DNA from 3 places in the Chryseobacterium sp. sg2396 genome. Region 1 is predicted to be linked to each of the others. Evidence: riboswitches for the same ligand, from Rfam matches in the RefSeq annotation. Region 1 holds a riboswitch; each other region holds the start of a gene.
The links. A riboswitch is a leader RNA that binds a small molecule or an ion and turns the genes downstream of it on or off. The one in region 1 is predicted to bind cobalamin.

Region 1 (3,150 bases):
CGCACAGAAAACCGATAAGCCGGGTCCGAAAGACAAAGCCGTCATTGAACATTTTAAAAACGGTTACAAAAAGAAGAATTACAGGAAATTCGACGGAAAAATAACGCTGAACGATAAGCAGATCTTGTTCGACAATAAGATTGTTTTCTATGATCCTTCCGATAAAATTACAACTCTTCTTTTAAAAGAAGGACTGGTTTATCCTCAGATACTTACCGAATATCAGGTTGATAAATTTGAAAATGAAGACAGCGACAGAACCCAAAAAAGATTCGCAAAGCTTCAGAAAAACTGGAAAGACGCTTTTGAGGTGAATAACATCAGGCTCAGCGGCGGAACGGAGCTTGCTTTTTTAAGCAATGACCCGACCATACGCAGATTCAAGGTAGTCTGCAAGGATCCGAAGTTTCCGAACCTGATGATCTATTATTTTGAACTGACCGATAAGAAGGCAGATAAAAACACTCCTACAGAAGACTTTATAAGAAATGCGAAGCTGACGCATATTTTTCAGCGGACAGAGTAAACTGCATTTTCATTTTAATGAAAAATTCTACGATTTCCGATTATTTCAACACCATCTGCGAATTCCGGCAGGCTCATCCTGTTGTAAAATGCCAGCCGCTGCGTACCAACGATCCCGGCATAATGACCGTCAGGGAGGCGTTGAACGGACTGAAAGAAATTCTTGAAAACAAGTACGAAAAATTTAAAGGCATGGCATTATCAGCAGAAATTTCACGTGGTATTACCAATTTACCCCATGTTCTCTATGCCTGCATTCTCCCGCCCGGCCAGTTGGTTCCGAACGGAATTTATACCGTAATCTGTTTTGATCTATTGGGTAGAGGTGCGCTGGTGGGCTGTGTGGAGTCCAAAGTTACCTCTAAAGGACTGGTTACCGTACAACGGAAAAAGAAACCCGGACTTTTACCGATCGATGTCGATGGTGCGAGCGAACGCACGAAATACAACAATGTATTTGTCAATCCCAAAGAATTTTATTATCCGCTGGAAAACAGCGAAATGCTGGAACGGCATATCGCGGAGTCGCTGGGATTGGCATTATCCCTGTTAACGCTATCTATTAGTACTAAAGCATTGACAGAGGTTAAAAAATAATTCCTACATTTGTTCCGAAAATAGTTCTTTAACATCCTTCATCAAACGGAAAAGGTTTTACGTAAAGTAGATTAATAGGGAATCGTGTGAGAATCACGAGCTGTCGCGCAACTGTAAGTAATACCCCAAAGGTTTTTGTCCGAGTATATCCACTGTGCAAACGGGAAGGATGACAGAAACTGTTACAAGTCAGGAGACCTGCCTGTTCCGAATTGACAATGCTCTCGCGGTTCGGAGTTTTTTAGTCACACAGATGATACTGTTGAACGTATGGAGTTAAAATCCTATTAGCGTTTACATTAATCTCTTTATATATACGTGAAAACGGTTAGACAGTCTTTGAAAGTCATACTTTTAAATATGTTTCCAAAAGTCACCGATTTTTATTTGGAGGTTTCAATGAAACGTATCAGTAATAGTAAAATTTAAATCAACTTCCTTTTTTAATGGAAAAATTACGTCTTTACGGTATCTTATTGCATTTCTAACCACTCCTTTCCGAAAGCATTGCGAAGCATCTGGAGAGCTTTTAAAATTATTGTTTCATTTAAAAGTTTTTAAGAACATGCAAACGCACATTCTTGGCTATCCGCGTATTGGTAGCAACAGAGAACTCAAAAAAGCCTGCGAGCAGTATTGGACAGGCAAAACCGATCTTAACCATCTTTTGGAGACCGGAAAAATCATCAAAAACAATCATTGGAAACTTCAGCAGGAGGCAGGCATCGACCTTATCCCCTGCAATGACTTTTCGTATTACGACCAGGTACTGGACATGACCCTTACCGTGGGCGCGATTCCGGAGCGGTACAGGCAACTGGCCGTCCAAAAGCAGGAGACCGATCTTTATTTTGCCATGGCCAGAGGATTCCAGCAGGAAGGCCTGGATATTACCGCAATGGAAATGACGAAATGGTTTGATACCAATTATCATTACATCGTTCCTGAATTTCAGAAAGACCAGGAATTCAGTCTGTTTTCAGACAAAATCATCCAGGAATTCATCAACGCAAAAGAAACGGGAATTCGTGCAAAACCGGTAATAATCGGTCCGGTAACCTATCTTTTGCTGGGAAAAGAAAAAGAAGGAGGTTTTGATAAACTGGATTTAATACGGAACCTTCTTCCTGTTTATCTTCAGATTTTAAAGGAACTGGAAAACCATGGCGCGGAATACATTCAGTTTGATGAGCCGTTTCTGGCACTGGATTTAAGTGGAAAAGCAAAAGAAGCTTACGGATTTGTCTATGCTGAAATCAGGAAACAATTTCCAAATCTCAAATTCATCGTTGCTACTTATTTTGAAGGATTGAAAGACAATCTTTCCCTGGCAGCCGCACTTCCCGTAAACATGCTGCACATCGATCTCGTAAGATGCCCGGAACAGCTGGACAAAGCTTTAAATACGATTCCCGAAACCCTCAGCCTTTCACTTGGAATTGTTGACGGTAGGAATATCTGGAAAAATGATTTTGAGAAATCTTTATCTTTCATTGAAAAAGCGGTACGGAAAATAGGTTCTGAACGGGTATTCATAGCACCATCATGTTCGCTGCTCCACGCTCCTTCCGATCTTGATCTGGAAAAAAACGAAGATATCCTTTCCGCTGAAATAAAGCAGTGGATGGCTTTTGCGAAGCAGAAAGTTCATGAAATTGTAATCTTAAAGAAATTAGCTTCAGAAAATCCGGATTATAATACTTTGCAGCAATTCGCTGAAAATAAAAAAGCCCTTGAGAACCGCAGGATATCAACCTTAATTCATAATCAGGATGTAAAAGACCGTGTTGATGTAACCACGGATGAAGATGCCAAAAGATCTTCTCCATTTAAAGCGAGAAAAAAATCCCAGCAGGATATCCTTCAGCTTCCATTGTTTCCTACGACTACGATCGGCTCGTTTCCACAGACAAAGGAAGTAAGGAACTGGAGGGCAAAATTCAAAAAAGGTAAGCTCAATGCTGAACAATATGATGCGTTACTGAAGCAGGAGACAGAAAGGACCATCCGCTGGCAGGAAGAAATCGG
Region 2 (3,150 bases), on a different contig from region 1:
CTCATGAAAAAGAAGTACTTTTATCCCCCTTTTTTTAATCCACAATATATGAAAAAAGAAACTCAGATCAGTTACGAGTATTTTAAGAATAGCACCGAGCTGAACGATATTGAAAAAAAATTATTCGGAAAAGCCAAAGAAGCGCGCGAAAATGCGTATGCTCCCTACTCCAATTTCCTGGTAGGTTGTTCCGTCCTGCTGGAAAACGGGGAAATCTATTCGGGAAACAACCAGGAAAATGCGGCTTATCCGTCCGGCCTTTGTGCGGAAAGAACGGCTTTGTTCTGGATCGCCGCCAATTTTCCGGATGTGAAAATCAAAAAGATCTTCGTGGTTGGCGGACCGAAAGAATTCCATGAGAAAAATCCGCCGATCCCTCCTTGCGGTGCCTGCCGGCAAAGCCTGATGGAGTATGAAACCAAACAACATGAAAATATCGATCTTTATTTTTCGAGCATGAATGAGGAAGTGGTGAAAGTACATGCGATCAAGGATCTGCTGCCGTTTTATTTTGATGCTACTTTCCTGTAAGGTCTTATCCATTTTTCTACTTCAACCAGCTATACTTTCCAGACCACCCCGTCTCAATTTTCTTTGAAAATTGATCCGCCCCTCCAGCTCGGAGGGGAGTGTTTGCGCATATTTTTCTTGTTATTTTTTTTATCCTGATAAAACTGATGTTCCGATAGTAGCTGAAGGTCGTCAAGATATTCTTTTATGGTTTTTAGCCCCGATAGAAGCGGCATCCTTTTGGGTTGCGGATGGAGCAGAGCAGAGGTTGTGACCCAAAAGATACAGCGGATAGCGGGAAACAGCTCCTGATATTTTAAAAGGTTTTAAGTTTGAGGGTTTAAGAACGAGTGAGGAAATAGACGGGAATTTGGAGAAGGCTTACTTATGGCAGGTTTTTTATTTATAATTGCTTATAGTTTTTATAGTGGCCATACCACAGTTCGGGGTTATTCGGTTTCGGAATTTGCTTTTCCGGTGAATAAGTTTATCTTTGCAAAAATTTTGGTTTCCAATCATTTGGAATGAAAAGGGAATCGGGCGAAAATCCCGAACTGTCCCCGCAACTGTAGATCGCGCAAAAGATTTCTACGACAAACCACTGTGCAAACGGGAAGGTGTAGAAAGCGAAAGTCAGGAGACCTGCCAGAATCTAATTTTTTAAATAATTGTCTTCGGAGGAAAGGCAAAAAAAGAATGGATATAAAAAGATCTCTAGTACTGCTGTTTTCGTCTTACGGTTGTTTTCTTTTCGGGCAGGAGAAAACCATCGATACGGTGTATGTTTTCGATAACCAGATGAGCAAAGTGAAGCTTTTCCATAAAGTGAACAGCATCAGTCCGGAAGACGCAAAAAAAAACTCAGCGAATCTTTCCGAGATATTACGTTTTCAATCGCCGGTCTACATCAAAGAAAACGGACGGGGCGCAGTTTCTTCGCCTTCCTTCCGGGGAACCGGGGCAGGCCACACCGCTTTTGTCTGGAATGGTATTAACATCAATTCTCAGTTTCTGGGACAAGGAGATGTGAATAATATTCCGTCGATGGGATTCGACCAGCTTGATGTAAAAGCAGGAAGTGTGGGCGTTATTTATGGAAGCGGAGCCATCGGGGGAACAGTACATCTCAACAACAGCCTTGATTTTAATAAAGGTTTTCATGCTTCCCTTTTTTCCGAAGCCGCCTCTTTTGGCACTTATAATAACTTTGCAAAAGCTTCTTTTTCAAACAAGAAATTCAGCTTTAAATTTTCGGGGAATTACTCGGTGAGCGAAAATGATTATGAGGTGAAGGAATCCCGAAATTATATCAACCTAAACGGGGAATATTCCAATACGAACTTCAATTTTGCAGCAGCCTATAAAATTGCTCCACATCACCAGGTTTCATGGATTTCCGAATTTTTCAACGGAGACCAGCATTTTCCTGTATTTTTCGACAGCCAGACCAAAACCAAATATGAAACCCAGAATGTAAGAAGCCTTCTGGTCTGGGACTGGAATGCTCCTAAGCTGAATAATGTTTTCAGGGCTGCCTATACGGAAGAAAACTTCCAGTATTTCGACAACATCAGCAACCCCAAAAGCAGTGGCGGAACAGGTAAAAATTATATCCTGAAGAACGATTTTAATTATTTTCTGAGTCCGAAATGGAATCTCAACATCATTGGAGAATTCCAGGTAAACAAAGGAGAAGGTTATATGAGCGGCATTAAAGAGGTCAGCCGGAAGGTAGGTTCGTTAGCCGGATTGCTGCGGTATTTCGCAACAGAAGATTTACGTTTTGAAGCGGGAATCAAAAAGGATTTCGTTGAGGATTATAGTTCACCGGTCCTGCTCTCGTTTTCGGGAAACTGGAATCTTACAAAATGGTATAACCTTAACCTGAATACCGCTAAAAATTTCAGATACCCATCTTTTAACGACCTGTATTGGCAGCCCGGCGGAAATATGAACCTGAAACCTGAAACAGCTTATCAGTTTGACCTTAAAAACCAGTTTACCATCGCCGGGGTAAAGCTTATGCTGACACCTTACTACATCAGGATCACCGATATGATCACCTGGATCCCTACCAGTATGGGGAATTATTCGCCGGTAAATACATATAAAGTGCAGTCCTACGGCCTGGAATCTCAAATTGAATATGAAAGAAAATTCGGGAAACATAGCCTGAGGTCGAATCTCGGATATTCTTACACGAAATCCACCAATGTGGAGACGGGTAAACAGATGATGTATGTTCCGCTCCATAAGTTTTTCGGAAATATCGATTACCGCTATTCTTTCCTGAAAATATATGTCCAGGGGATGTACAACGGACTTACCTATGCCGACAGTGAAGAAAAAAGAAGTACGGCCATCGAACCGTATTTTGTAATGAATGCAGGAATCTCGGGAACCTTCCTGAAGAATTATACAATCGGTGGCAAGGTGAACAATATTTTTAATGAAATCTATCAGACTACTGCTTTCTATCCGCTGCCCAAAAGGAATTACAGCGTCTATTTGAATATTAATTTTTAAATAAAAATAAATGAAAATCAGAAAAATTTTATCTCTTGCATTTGCTTCAGCGCTGTTGTTCAACATTGCCTGTAGCGATGATGAAATTGTAATGGAAACACAAAAGCAGGATTA
Region 3 (3,150 bases), on a different contig from region 1:
AGAAAGAAATCGACTTTATCCTGGCGGTGGACGCCCTGAAAAATGTACAGCGGAGAAATTACAATGCCGACGATTCAAGAAGGGAAAATACAGCAGAACATTCCTGGCAGATTATTATTTTGGCCCAAATTCTTTTTCCGTATGCTAAAAACCGAGCAGATATCGATTTGCTGAGGGTGATCCGCATGCTGTCCATTCATGACCTGGTGGAAATTGAAGCAGGGGATACTTTTATATTTGACGAAGCGGCGATGGTCGGGAAATTTGAACGGGAAAAAATTTCAGCCCAGAAGATTTTCGGTATTCTGGATGAACCGTTGCGGTCCGAATTTTTTAACCTTTGGCTTGAATTTGAAGAAGAGCAGACGCCGGATGCCATTTTTGCCTGTGCGATCGACCGCATTATGCCTTTTATCCTGAATTCGCATACCTCGGGAAAGAGCTGGACTGAAGCGGGTATAACGGAAAAACAGATCCGGAATATGCTGGAAAATGCCATTAGCCGGGCATCTGATGAATTGGGAGAAGCGTTCCAGCTGCTACTGATTAAAAACCTGGAAACAGAGAAGGTGCTGAAATAAAGTAAACCTGAAATAGAAGCCTGTTTAAAAGGTTGGACGATGGAAGCTGGAGGCTGGAGGTTTTTTCAATTGGCATATCGATAACAGTCTGAAATATCAAATGATCTGCGTAAGGGATAAAATTAGTTAAAATCCTGATCATTTTTTTTCTTTTTTAAATCAGTGAAAATAAATTATATATTATCGAATTTACATTGAAATATCCAGGTTTTGCAGATTCATAAAATAAAAATCGGCGGGCAAAGCCCGCCGAAACTGATTAAAAAAACAATGAGAAGTATGAGTTCCGGCGAACTTTGGTCGCCGGAACCTGTTTATAGGATTTGGATCGGTTTCTTGAATTCATCAATGGCGACAAAAGTAAAATCACCTACGATGGCCTTTTCCCTTTCGTAGGAATACATCTGCTCGGTATAGATTTCCACATTTACTTTCAGGCTGGTTTTTCCTACATGAACTACCTTTCCGATCAGTTCCACAATGGTCCCGGCAGGAATCGACCTTTTGAAATCGATCTTGTCACTGCTTACGGTCACCACGCGTTTTCTGGCAAAGCGGGTGGCTGCAATAAAGGCTACTTCGTCCATCAGCTGCATGGCCGTACCTCCGAAAAGCGTATCGTAATGATTGGTTGTATTGGGAAAAACCGCTTTGAAAATTCGGGTTTCGGACTTTTCAATTCTTTCTTCTGTCGTCATATTTCATTATTAATTAAAGCGAAATGAAATAGATAACATAACAGCAGAGCAGAGATGGGAATCTCCGTTGTCCGTCTGGTCAATAAACTTCAAATCGCGAAAGTTTTATGGTAAAGAAAAGGCAGGTCTCCTGACTTGTAACATCTTTATTTCCTTCCCATCCGTTGCTCCGGACAGTGGATCATTAATAAAGACTGCAGTTACTTACAGTTGCGCGACAGTTCGTGATTTTCACACGATTCCCTTTTAATCTGCGGTTAAGCAGAACCGGTTTCCTGGAAAGTTCAAAATACAGCTATTAGGCCGATAGAAAGACTTTCCGATGACAAAAGTAATGATTATTGATGAATTATTCAGGATTTTTGAAAATGATCTGGCTTTCGGCCTTTCCCTGCTTAATGGTCCAGATCGTGGTATAACGGTTCTGTCCGGAACCATTGATCATATAAAGGAAAATATGGTCGTTGTCGATGGCCGTTACGCCCACATTATTGAAATCCATGGTTGGCTGGAACATATTCTTGATGGCATCCCTTACGAAAACGGAGCCCCGTCCCGGCTGCTGAACCCGTACGGATTTAATTTCGGTTAGGTCTTCAGGAAGTTCTTTTCCTACGCCCCATGCTTTTACCTTATCCACTTTAAGGATATTTCCTTCCGCATCTTTCTCCTGCTTTTTTATCTTTGCATAAGAAGGGTAGACATCGATAATAACTTTGGTCCGTTGATTTCCCGGAATTTTCGGATTGGAATCATCGGTAAAGATCAGAGATTTCCCGTTCTTGGATTTGGAGGGGGTAAATTGTGGAAGCTTGTCTACGAAAACCACCCGGTTTTTATTCACCATGCCTTCTTTGGTAATGCTGTCATACCGTACGAAAGGTTTTTCGGTGTCTTCTCTTTCAGGATATTTGATCCAGATCCACTCGGTTTCTCCCGGAGCCGGCTTTTCGTAAATAAACACATCACCCGTCTTCATGCGGATCTTATCGACGATTTTCCGGTAATCATCTTTATGGACCCGTACCATAGCATAGCCTTCTTCAGCTTTTACCACCCCGAAAGGAACTTTGTTCTGGCCTTTGGCAAAAGCCACGGAAAAAATACTGAAAACGGATATATACAATGCTTTAGATACGGAAATCATCATGAAATTTTTTAATAGTCCAAATATATAAATTAAACTTGTTTAAACTTTTTATTCCACCACAAAAGTCACAAAAGATTTAGATTTTATTTGAAATTAAATGCTGCAAAGGATTAAAAAAATATGCAGCCGTTTGAAAATTTTTGATTTTTAATGATGAGAATACTATTCAAAAGTCTGCGTTTTGTTATTTTAATAAAAAAGCTAGATCATTCGATATCCAGGAACGTCAGCCAGTATGCTGACCAGATCAGCTTCCGGTATCCCGCATTCTTCCAGCCTGTTACCTGATTCCCACCGCAGATTTATTTTACTTGAATACTACTTTCGGGCAGATAATAATGCCGCTGTAATTCATTTAAGTCTTTAATTCGCTTCAAAGAGCCATCGTGAAGAACGTAAATGTCGTCTGAAATCTCTATCAAATTCTGCACATCAAAATCTGAAATGATAAATCCTTTTTCTTTGGATCTTTCTTTTATCATTTTCATTACTTTTTCGGTGAAGATGGGAGAGAGGCCGCTGTAGGGCTGGTCCAGCAGGATAAATTCGGCTTCGGAATGGATGACCGTCATTACTTCCGCCAGTTTTCTTTCGCCACCGGAAAGATTTCTTACGGTCCTGTTCAGGAATGGCCGGAGGAGATCATCACTAAAAAGTTTTCTGGTATTTTCCGGGTTACAGAACAAAGGAATCAGTTCTTTAATTTTAATATGCTTCGGGA

Region 2: it holds a riboswitch for cobalamin, as region 1 does, so the genes downstream of both, ACED20_RS17885 (TonB-dependent receptor plug domain-containing protein) here and metE (5-methyltetrahydropteroyltriglutamate--homocysteine S-methyltransferase) in region 1, are expected to answer to the same signal.
Region 3: it holds a riboswitch for cobalamin, as region 1 does, so the genes downstream of both, ACED20_RS12695 (acyl-CoA thioesterase) here and metE (5-methyltetrahydropteroyltriglutamate--homocysteine S-methyltransferase) in region 1, are expected to answer to the same signal.

What each region holds. Positions count from the first base shown of each region.
Region 1 covers NZ_JBHGAQ010000014.1:69,818-72,967, forward strand. The annotation lists gene ACED20_RS14960 (hypothetical protein) at 1-526, shown strand, start outside; gene ACED20_RS14965 (hypothetical protein) at 544-1,122, shown strand; cobalamin riboswitch at 1,158-1,343, shown strand; gene metE (5-methyltetrahydropteroyltriglutamate--homocysteine S-methyltransferase) at 1,688-3,150, shown strand, end outside.
Region 2 covers NZ_JBHGAQ010000019.1:82,376-85,525, reverse strand. The annotation lists gene cdd (cytidine deaminase) at 49-531, shown strand; cobalamin riboswitch at 999-1,175, shown strand; gene ACED20_RS17885 (TonB-dependent receptor plug domain-containing protein) at 1,207-3,036, shown strand; gene ACED20_RS17880 (hypothetical protein) at 3,047-3,150, shown strand, end outside.
Region 3 covers NZ_JBHGAQ010000011.1:66,078-69,227, forward strand. The annotation lists gene ACED20_RS12690 (HD family hydrolase) at 1-581, shown strand, start outside; gene ACED20_RS12695 (acyl-CoA thioesterase) at 896-1,279, opposite strand; cobalamin riboswitch at 1,382-1,566, opposite strand; gene ACED20_RS12700 (hypothetical protein) at 1,629-2,429, opposite strand; gene ACED20_RS12705 (ATP-binding cassette domain-containing protein) at 2,732-3,150, opposite strand, start outside.